Regions from separate parts of the Actinomadura kijaniata genome, predicted to be linked through region 2. Evidence: riboswitches for the same ligand, from Rfam matches in the RefSeq annotation. Region 2 holds a riboswitch; the other holds the start of a gene.

Region 1 (5,434 bases), on a different contig from region 2:
GTGGTCGTGGTGACGATGTCGGCGTGCGGCACGGGCGACGGGTGCAGCCCCGCCGCGACCAGGCCCGCGAAGTGGGCCATGTCCACCATCAGCAGCGCCCCGACCGAGTCGGCGATCTCCCGGAACGCCGCGAAGTCGAGCTGCCGCGGGTACGCCGACCAGCCCGCGACGATCATCTTGGGCCGGTGCTCGGCGGCCAGCGCGGCGACCTCGTCCATGTCCACCAGGCCGTCCTCGGCGCGCACGTGGTAGGGCACCACGTTCAGCGTCTTGCCCGAGTAGTTCAGCCGCATGCCGTGGGTGAGGTGGCCGCCGTGCGCCAGGTCCAGGCCGAGGATGGTGTCGCCGTGCTGGAGCAGCGCGAAGTACACCGCCGTGTTGGCCTGCGCGCCCGAGTGGGGCTGCACGTTGGCGTGCTCGGCCCCGAACAGCTCCTTGGCCCGGTCGATGGCGAGCTGCTCGGTGACGTCCACGTACTCGCAGCCGCCGTAGTACCGCCGGCCCGGGTACCCCTCGGCGTACTTGTTGGTCATCACCGAGCCCTGGGCCTCCAGGACCGCCACGGGGGCGAAGTTCTCGGAGGCGATCATCTCCAGGGTCGACTGCTGGCGGTGCAGCTCGTCGGCGATGGCCTTGGCGACCTCGGGGTCGGCGGCGGCGAGGGAGTCGTTGAGCTGCACCCTCAGGCCTCCTCGACCAGCTTGGCGTAGGCCTCGGCGTCCAGCAGGTCGCCCGGCTCCTCGCTGACGCGGACCTTGACGATCCAGCCCTCGCCGTAGGGGTCGTCGTTGATGACCTTCGGCTCGTCGATCACGGCCTGGTTGACCGCGACGACCTCGCCGTTGACCGGGGCGTACAGGTCGGAGACCGACTTGGTGGACTCCACCTCGCCGAAGGTCTCGCCGGACTCGACGGTGTCACCCTCGTTCGCCTGAAGCTCGATGAAGACGATCTCGCCGAGCGAGTCGGCGGCGTGCGCGGTGATGCCGATGGTGACGATGCCGTCCTCGTTGTCGAGGCCGGCGACCCACTCGTGCTCCTCGCTGTAACGGAGCTGCTCCGGAACACTCACGATTGTTTCTCTCTCCAGGTCTCAGGAACGCTTGTAGAACGGCAGGGCGACCACGTCGACCGGCTCGCGCCGGCCACGGACGTCCACCGCGAGCTCGGTCTCCCCGACACCGCTGTCGAGGTAGGCCATGGCGATCGGCCTGCCCAGTGTGGGCGACGGAGCGCCACTGGTCACGACCCCGCACGGCGTGCCGTCGGACGTGACGACGTCGTACCCCCTGCGGGGCGCGCGACGCCCCCGCGCGACCAGCCCCACGAGCCTACGGCCTGCGGGGGTCTGCGCGGCCGCCTCCAGCGCGGACCGGCCGACGAAGTCCCCCTCCTTCTCGAACTTCACGACCCGGCCCAGCCCCGCCTCGAACGGGGTGGTCTCGGCCGTGAGCTCGTTGCCGTACAGCGGCATGCCCGCCTCCAGGCGGAGGGTGTCGCGCGCCGACAGGCCGCAGGGGACCACGCCCTCGACCGCGGCCAGGGCCCGCCAGAGCGCGACGGCGTCGGCGGCGTCCACGAAGAGCTCGAACCCGTCCTCGCCGGTGTAGCCGGTCCGGGCGATGAGCGCGTCGATCCCGGCGACCTCGTCCGCCATGATCGCGTAGTACTTCAGCCCGGGCAGCGGCGCGTCGGTGAACCGGCTCAGGATCTCCTGCGCGTCCGGCCCCTGCAGCGCGATCAGCGCGTAGGAGTCGCTGCGGTCCTCCACGGCGGCCTCGAACCCGGCGGCCCGCTCGACCAGGGCCTCGCGGACGACGGCGACGTTCGCGGCGTTGGCGACGACCAGGTAGGTCTCGTCGGCCAGCCGGTACACGATCAGGTCGTCCAGCACGCCGCCGTCATGGGCGCAGATCATGGTGTAGCGGGCCTTGCCCACGGCCATCGGCGAGATGTTGCCGACCAGCGCGTGGTCGAGGGCCGCGGCGGCCCGCGGGCCCGAGACGAAGATCTCCCCCATGTGGGACAGGTCGAACAGCCCGGCGGCGGTGCGGACGGCCCTGTGCTCGGCGGTCTCGCTGGAGTACCGCAGCGGCATCAGGTATCCCGCGAAATCCACGAGGTTCGCGCCGAGCTCGGCATGAACGTCGTGCAGCGGCGTCTTCTTCGGGGCGTTCTCGGCGGACATTCGGGTCGGCTCCTTCGTCGCGGGCGCAGGCAGGCACAATCGTCCCACTCGCGCACCGGGCGTGGTCGGTGCCTCCCCCTCTGTCATCGGCGCCTGAGAGCTTCACCCCGTGGGGCTTTCACCTTCGGCGGGGGACCGGCGGGTCCCCGCTTTCCAGAGGTCGCCTGGTCCGCGCGGTCCGTGGGCCTGAGAGGTTCCGGGGAGGATTTGCTCCTTCGGCGTCCCTGACTGGCGACCAGGGCACTCTCCCGCACGGGATCAACGGCTGAGGCCAATCTAGCAGCGCCGATGACCTGCGACCAGCCGACGGAACGCCCTGATCTGAGCCGGTTCGCCACGCGATGCCGCGCGCGTCTGGTTACATGATCCGGTCTGAGGTCGTGTGAGGGAGACGGAAATTCGATGAGGCTCGGCCGCGCCCGGAACTGGGTCCTGGCCATCGTGGTCACCGCGATCGTCGTCGCCGCGCTCCGACGCCGCGCCGCCCGGGGCGGAGACCGTAGCGACGGCACCGGCGGGAAGCCGGACCAGACCACCAACCCCCGGACCGCGAGACGCGGTTCCCCACCGTCATCCCGACCAGAACCACCGGAAGGAGCCGAACGCCCCCGCCGGAACGCGCTACCCCCCGCGAACACGCCCCTCCCCGAGGGCACGCCACCCAGCGGGGATGGACCGTTCCCCCAAACAGCCCCACCCCACCACGGCACACCACCACACGAAGACAGGCCACTCCACGAGAGCACGCCGTTCCAGGATGGTGCGCCGTCCCACGGGGGTGCGTCGCCCCGTGAGGGGGCTTCATCTCGTGAGGGGGCGCTGTCCCGTGAGGGGGCGGCGCTTGAGGGCGTGTCGCCGGGTGGGGGCGGATCTTCGGGTGAGGGTGCGGCGTCCGGGGGAGCGGGGAGGAGGCGGCGGACGCGGGTACGGGCGACCGTGGTGAGCGGGGTCGTCGCCGTGGCCGCGTCGGCGGCCGTCGTCGCGGCCACGCTCGGGACCGGGAACGCGGGCGGCGGGGACTCCGGCGCGCCCGCGCCCGCCCACCGGCCGCCCCCCGCCTTCCAGCACCCGGGGGTGATCACCGGGGCGGCCGAGCTGGACGCGGCCCGGACCAGGATCAGGGCGGGGCGGCAGCCGTGGCGGAACGCCTACACCGCCCTGCGCGGCAGCGAGTTCGCGGCGCTGACCTGGCGGCCCCGGGCCCAGGGCGTCGTGGCGTGCGGTGTCCCCGGCTCCGCCGACCGGGGGTGCGCCGCCGAACGCCGGGACGCCACCGCCGCCTACGTCCACGCCCTGAGCTGGTACCTGTCGCGCGACGAGCGCCACGCCCGCAAGGCCATGGCGATCATGGACGCGTGGTCGGCGCGGCTGCGCGAGCACACCGGCGCGCGCGCCCCGCTCCAGGCCGCGCGGGCGGGCATGGACTTCGTCCGCGCCGCCGAGCTGATCAAGCACGGGCACGGGCGCTGGGCGGGGCAGCAGCGGTTCGCCGACACCCTGCGGCGACTGTACCTGCCGCTGGTCGACCGGCCCTACCCGCAGGTCAACGGCAACGTCGAGCTCACCACCCTGAACGCCGCCTCCGCCATCGCCGTCCACCTCGACGACCGGGCCGCGTTCGACCGGGCGGTGGGGCTGTGGCGCAAGCGCCTGCCGCAGTACGTCTACCTGCGTTCCGACGGTCCGGCCCCGCAGGCCCCGGCGGCCGTCGCGGCCGCGAGGTTCTGGCACAACCCGGCCAGGCTGGCGGACGGCCTCACCCAGGAGACCTGCCGGAGCCTGGAGTACGCGGGGCAGGGGCTGGCGGCGGCGCTCGACGTCGCGGCGACCGCGCGCCTCCAGGGCGTCGACCTGTACGGGGAGGCCCGCCCCCGCCTGACGGCCGCGCTGGAGCTGCACGCCCGGAACCCGGCGCGGCTCTGCCGGGGCGGGTCGAAGGGCTCGCTGGGCCCGGTGCTGGAGGTCGGCCACGACTCCTACCGGCGGCTCGGCGTGAAGCTGCCGTTCACCGGGCGGGCGGTGGCGGGCCGGCAGGCGGCGGGCGGCTGGGAGGTCCTTTCGCGCACCGCGAGTCCGTGACGGGTCGCGACCGGCGGCGTACGGGTGCGTTCCCGTGCGCCGCCGTCGCGTTTCACGGGGCCGTCGCGACCATCTTGTGGAGCGAGCGCAGGCACATGGTCAGCGCGGTGTGCCGGGTGACGCCGTCCTCCCGGGCGTGCGACCACGCCGCGAACAGCAGCGCCCAGAGCGCCTGAACGATCCACTCGGGTGACATCTCGGGGTCGAAGGCGCCCGCCCGGCGGCCCCGGCGCAGCAGGTCCAGCAGCGCCCGGTCGGCGGGCGTCTCCTCCTGCCAGCCCTCCCAGGCGATGAGCTGCGGGTTCTCGAACATCAGCGACAGCCCGTCACCGACCTCGAAGTACTCCTGGCAGAGCCGGTCCAGGGCGGCCGGCGCCGGGCCGTCGTGGGGGCGGGCGCGCTCGGTGGCGAGCTGGATCTGTTCGAGGACGCGGGCGCCGATGGCGTTCAGCAGGTCGGCGCGCTCGGGGAAGTAGCGGTGCACGGTGGTGCGCCCCACCCCGGCGGCGGCGGCCACGTCGCCGAGGGACGCGGCCGGGTTCTCGCGCAGGGTCGCGATGGCGGCGTCGATGATGGCGTTCCGCGTCCGGGCCCGTGCTCTGCTCTCGGTCGAGGGTTCCGCCTGCTTCTGTGCCATGTGCATACGGTAACGCGCCGTCCGCAATGAAACACATTTGACACCGATGGAACATTGCTGTTCCACTGGAGAACATGGATGATCCGAAGCCTTCGATGAACCTGCCGCGGCTGCGCGTGCTGTGGTCGTTCACCCGCCCGCACCGCGGCACCCTCGCGGTGGGCCTGGCGATGTCGCTGGTCTCGTCCGCGCTGGGCCTGGCCACGCCGATGGTCACCAAATGGGTCCTGGACAGCCTCTCCGCCCGGTCCTCCCTGCTCGGCCCGATCGTCGCGATGCTGGTGCTGCTCGTGGTCGGCCTGGTGATCACCTACCGGCAGTGGGTGCTGCTCGGCACGCTCGGCGAGCGCGTCGTGCTGGAGGCCCGCGAGTCCCTGGTCCGGCGGATGCTGCGGGCCACGGTGCCCGCGCTGGCCCGCCGTTCCACCGGCGAGCTGGTCACCCGCGTCACCTCCGACACCCTCCTGCTGCGCGAGGCCGCCGCCACCAGCCTGGTCGGCCTGGTGAACGGGCTGGTCATGCTGGTCGGC
Region 2 (5,434 bases):
CCGTTTCCGCCCCGGGCGTAACGGGGTAGGAGTTCCAGGAGAGCGAAGGTGTGCAGTTTGCCCACGTGAAGCCGGTTCATCCGGGCATGCGACGCGCCGACGACGAACGTTGACCACACCCTGACCGGCACCTACCGTGCTGGTGGAACACCCGTGGTGCAATTCGTCAAACCCCCTTGACGGAACACAACGGGCTGATAGAAGCCGGAGGTCCGCGTGGCGGTGAGCAGCGGCGAGGGCAAGGCGACCCCCGACAGGCATGTGGCGTCGCAGCGCGCCGGAGAGCAGGGCCTGCTCTTCGAGACGCAGGTGTCGGCGCCGCCGGAGGACGTCGGTTACCGGGGCCCCACGGCGTGCGCCGCGGCGGGAATCACCTACCGCCAGCTCGACTACTGGGCCCGCACGGGCCTGGTGACGCCCAGCGTCCGGCCCGCGCACGGGTCGGGCAGCCAGCGCCTGTACAGCTTCCGCGACATCCTGGTGCTCAAGGTCGTCAAACGGCTGCTGGACACCGGGGTCTCGCTCCAGCAGATCCGCACGGCCGTGACGCACCTGCGCGACCGCGGCGTGCAGGACCTGGCCCGCATCACGCTGATGAGCGACGGCGTGAGCGTGTACGAGTGCACCTCCGCCGACGAGGTCGTCGATCTGGTGCAGGGCGGTCAGGGCGTGTTCGGGATCGCTCTGGGACGGGTGTGGCAGGAGGTGGAGGGCACCCTGGCCGAGCTTCCGGCCGAACGCGCCGAGCCCGACGCCATGGGCCCTACCGAACACCCCCACGACGAACTGGCCCACCGGCGCCGGGCACGTAGGACCGGCTGAGCCCTGCCCGGAACCGGCCCCGCCGGGGCCCGGCCGGCCCGGTCAGATCGCCTTCTTCCGCTGGAGGTAGGTGAAGGCGCCCCAGCCCGGCAGGACCGGCAGCCAGAACGTCAGCAGCCGGAACAGCAGCACCGCCGAGGCGGCCGTCTCGGCGGGCAGCCCCGAGATCGTCAGCGCCAGCGCCAGCGACGCCTCCACGGCCCCCAGGCCGCCCGGCGTGGGGGCGGCCGACCCGACCGCGTTGGCGGTCAGGAACACCACCGCCACGGCCGTCCAGGGCAGCTCCCCGCCGAACGCGCGGATCGAGGCGTCCAGGCACACCACGAACCCGACGGTCAGCAGGATCGTGCCGCCGAACCCGGTGAGCATCTTGCCCGGCGACTGCAGCACGTCCACCAGGCGCGGCACCACCCCGGAGAACATGTCGCGCAGCCGCCCGGCCACCAGCCGCCGCACGCGGGGGACGGCCAGGGCCACGCTGGCGACCACGGCGAGGGCCAGCAGCGCGATGACGACCGTGCGGGACGGGGCCAGGTCGCGGGTGGCGTTGGCGGCCGACCCGGTCAGGAACCCGAACATGATCAGCAGCAGGATGTGGATGACCATCCCGGCGAGCTGGGAGGCGCCGACGCTGGCGACCGCCGGGCCCGGCCGCACCCCGGAGCGCTGGAGGTAGCGGGTGTTGAGCGCCACGCCGGTGACGGCGGCCGGGGCCACCAGCTTCACGAACGACGCGGCGAGCTGCACCAGCACCGTGCGCCACAGCGACAGCCGCTCGGGCACGAACCCCATCACCATCCACGCCGCCGCCGGGTACGTCGCGGCCGCCGCCGCCAGGCCGACCAGCGCCCACCACCAGTTGGCGGTGGCCAGCAGGTGGGGCAGGTCAACGCTGCCCAGCTGTGGCACGACGATGTAGGCGGCGGCGGTCAGCGCGACGATGCTGAAGATCGTCCGGGGGCGGAACCGCTCCAGCCGGATCGGCGGGGCCTCGCTCTCGGGCTCCAGCCGCAGGATCTGCTCGCGGATGCGGGTCAGCAGCTCCTTGTCGTGCCGCACGGCGCTGCGGGTGCCCCGCGACAGCGCGACCCGCTGGAGCAGCGGCACGGCCGAGGCCAGGGCCTTCTCGCCCAGCACGCCCGAGGCGGTGCGCACGGCCCGCTCCGGGCCGACCCGCAGCGCCAGGGTGGTCAGCAGCTGCGCCAGGTCCAGCCGCAGCAGCAGGTCACCGGCGGCGATCTCGCCCGCGCCCAGCTCCACCAGGTGGGGGCGGCCCTCGTCGTCGACGAGGATCGCGTCGCCCTCCAGCCGCCGGTGCGCCAGCCGCGCCGCCTGCAACCGCCGGAACTGCCGCCACACGTCGGTCAGCAGCGCGTCGGTGAGCTCCTCGTCGGGGACGTCGTCCAGCCGCCGCCCGGGGACGTGCGCGTAGGCCAGCAGCGCCGCCTCGGTGCCGACCTCCGCCGTGGCGACCAGCCGGGGCGTGCGGACCCCCGAGGCGGTCACGGCGTAGGACATCAGGGACTCCTGCTCCAGGGAGCGGCGCAGCGACCGCAGCGCCCGCCGGGGCGCGCCGCTGCGCAGCCGCGCGAGCCGCCACAGCCGGTAGGGCAGCCCGGCGGTCTGCAGGTCCCGGTCCAGGACGTGGACCCGCAGCTGCCACTCGCCGCACGGCAGGGCCGGGCCGGTGGCGTCGGCGGGTGAGGCGTCGGCGGGGGAACCGTCGGGGTCGCGCGCGACGCCGACCAGGTAGCAGCGGGGCTCGTCGGCGGGGGCCGGGACCCGCTCGGCGCGCGCCGGCCGCAGCCCCAGGCGTTCCAGCGCGCCCAGCACGGCGGCGCCGGGCGGGCGGGTGTTGGGGGCGCCGACCGCGTACAGGGTGCCGTGGCCGATGGCGCGGCCGAGGAAGTAGGTGGCGGTCAGCGCCGCGACCGAGGCGTAGGCGGCGGTCAGGCCGGTCAGCGCCGCCAGCCCGATCATCAGCCAGGCGGCGGTCTGCCAGCGGGTCCGCCCGGCCATCCCGACCGCCGTCACGAACGCGATCACCGGGGTGATGTCGGTGTGCAGCGGGGCGGTGCCGGTGCCGCCCCAGATCAGCGAGTCCAGCACGCCGCCGGGCGCGGCCGGGATCTCCCAGCCGTCCAGCAGCACCGTCAGCGCGAACGCGATCGTGGCGGCCAGCAGCGCGACCGCGACGCGCTGGCCGTCGCGGTGCAGCAGCCGTTCCACCGCGAACGCCACCGGCACCGCCAGCACGCCGAAGCTGGAGGCCAGGGTCGCCAGCGCCAGCAGGGCGTGCGGGGCGTGCGCGGTGCCCTCGGTGATGTCGGTCTGGATCCCGCGCGTGGTCTGCTGGGCGAACGACACCAGCAGGATCACCGCGGCCAGGCCCAGCAGGGAGGCGGCGAAGCGGAACGCGTCGCTGGAGCGGCGCACCCGGTTGGGGCGGGCGGGCTCGTCGACGGTCACGGCCGCCGTGGCCGCCGTGCCGGGGTCGGACCGCGTCGCCCGCTCGGTCCTCTCGTCGTGGGTCTGCGTCACCGCGCACCGCCGTCCGGACAGGTCACCGTGATCAGCGTCGCAGAACGGAGGCGGCCCCGTCGAGGGCGGTTCGCGTCGACCTGACCGTGCGCATGCTCCAAACCCAGCCCCCATGCCCTTCCGCCTCGCGGCCCCGCCCCTGGCCACGGCCGGTCCCCGTCTTCCTGAGCTGTGCATATCGTACTTGCGGGGCCTCCGCGGGCGACTCCGGGTCGGGGGAGCGCGGTACGCGGGCCTCCCGGGTAGATCGCGGGGACGATCCGTTGGATAGAGTTCACTCCAAGGACAGCCGTCGACCCCGTGCGGGAGAGATCCCACGCGGCCAGCGTGGGGCGCCGAAGGGGCAACCCTCCCCGGAACCTCTCAGGCAAAAGGACCGCTCGGGCGAGGCACCTCTGGAAAGCAGGCGTGACTTCCCCCGGCGGGGAAGGGGCGGCTCACCGAAGGGGAAACCCCGCTCCGGCGGGTGAAGCTCTCAGGTGCCCATGACAGAGGGGGAGACCGGCCACCGGCCCAGCCAGGGCCGTTGGCGGCCCTGAGCGACCCCAGCAGCCAGGAGGCTCCCCAATGACCGCCCAGTACTTCGCCCCGGTGGCATCGCCGCAGCAGGCCCGGGAGCAGTTCGCCGACCGGCACATCGGGCCGTCCCCCGACGACCAGGCCCGGATGCTGGCCGCGATCGGCTACGCCTCCGCCGAGGCGCTCGTGGACGACGCCGTCCCGGCCGCCATCCGCACCGACCGGCCGCTGGAGCTGCCGCCGGCGCTGAGCGAGCCGGCCGCCCTGGCCCGGCTGCGCGAGCTGGCCGCCAAGAACAAGGTGTACACCTCCATGATCGGCCTGGGCTACCACGGCACGATCACCCCGGGCGTCATCCTGCGCAACGTCCTGGAGAACCCGGGCTGGTACACCGCCTACACGCCCTACCAGCCGGAGATCTCCCAGGGCCGCCTGGAGGCCCTGCTGAACTTCCAGACCGTGGTGGCCGACCTGACCGGCCTGCCGGTCGCCAACGCCTCCATGCTCGACGAGGGCACCGCCGCCGCCGAGGCGATGACCCTCGCCCACCGGGTGTCGCGGCGCAAGGAGCCCGGCGCCTTCCTGGTCGACGCCGACGCCCTGCCGCAGACGATCGAGGTCGTGCGCACCCGCGCCGTCCCGCTGGGCATCGAGGTCGTCACCGCCGACCTGTCCGGCGGCCTGCCCGAGGGCGACTTCTTCGGCGTGCTGCTCCAGTACCCCGGCGCGTCCGGCGCGGTCCGCGACCTGGAGCCGGTCGCCGCGCAGGCCCACGAGCGGGGCGCGCAGGTCGTCGTCGCCGCCGACCTGCTGGCGCTGACGCTGCTGCGCCCGCCGGGCGAGTTCGGCGCCGACATCGTCGTCGGCTCCTCCCAGCGGTTCGGCGTCCCCTACGGTTTCGGCGGCCCGCACGCCGGCTACATGGCCGTCCGCGAGGGCATCCAGCGCCAGCTGCCCGGCCGCCTGGTCGGCGTGTCGGTCGACGCCGACGGCGCCACCGCCTACCGCCTGGCCCTGCAGACCCGCGAGCAGCACATCCGCCGCGAGAAGGCCACCAGCAACATCTGCACCGCCCAGGTGCTGCTGGCCGTCATGGCGAGCATGTACGCCGTCTACCACGGCCCCGAGGGCCTGGCCGCCATCGCCCAGCGCACCCACGCCCGCGCCGCCGAACTGGCCGCCGCGCTGCGCGCCGGGGGCGTGGAGGTCGTGCACGGCTCGTTCTTCGACACCGTGCTGGCCCGCGTGCCCGGCCGCGCCGACGAGGTCGTGCGGGCCGCCCTGGAGCGCGGCGTCAACCTGCGGCGCCAGGACGCCGACCACGTCGCGGTCGCCTGCGACGAGACCACGCTGCCCGAGCACGTCACCGCCGTGCTGGCCGCGTTCGGGATCGAGAGCGCCGGGACCGCCGAGGTCGCGCCGGCGTTCCCCGAGGCGCTGCGCCGCCAGAGCCCGTACCTGAACCACCCGGTGTTCCACCAGCACCGCTCCGAGACCGCGATGCTGCGGTACCTGCGCCGGCTCCAGGACAAGGACATCGCGCTGGACCGGT

What was found. Region 2 has a riboswitch for glycine ahead of gcvP (aminomethyl-transferring glycine dehydrogenase). Riboswitches for the same ligand answer to the same signal wherever they lie in the genome.
Region 1: it holds a riboswitch for glycine, as region 2 does, so the genes downstream of both, gcvT (glycine cleavage system aminomethyltransferase GcvT) here and gcvP (aminomethyl-transferring glycine dehydrogenase) in region 2, are expected to answer to the same signal.

The regions. Positions count from the first base shown of each region.
Region 1 covers NZ_JACJIA010000003.1:423,389-428,822, reverse strand. The annotation lists gene glyA (serine hydroxymethyltransferase) at 1-680, opposite strand, end outside; gene gcvH (glycine cleavage system protein GcvH) at 683-1,072, opposite strand; gene gcvT (glycine cleavage system aminomethyltransferase GcvT) at 1,094-2,188, opposite strand; glycine riboswitch at 2,266-2,348, opposite strand; glycine riboswitch at 2,353-2,449, opposite strand; gene HNR61_RS14045 (alginate lyase family protein) at 3,128-4,267, shown strand; gene HNR61_RS14040 (TetR/AcrR family transcriptional regulator) at 4,320-4,904, opposite strand; gene HNR61_RS14035 (ABC transporter ATP-binding protein) at 4,979-5,434, shown strand, end outside.
Region 2 covers NZ_JACJIA010000005.1:469,890-475,323, forward strand. The annotation lists gene HNR61_RS21975 (MerR family transcriptional regulator) at 217-822, shown strand; gene HNR61_RS49315 (flippase-like domain-containing protein) at 865-3,363, opposite strand; glycine riboswitch at 3,657-3,752, shown strand; glycine riboswitch at 3,753-3,865, shown strand; gene gcvP (aminomethyl-transferring glycine dehydrogenase) at 3,931-5,434, shown strand, end outside.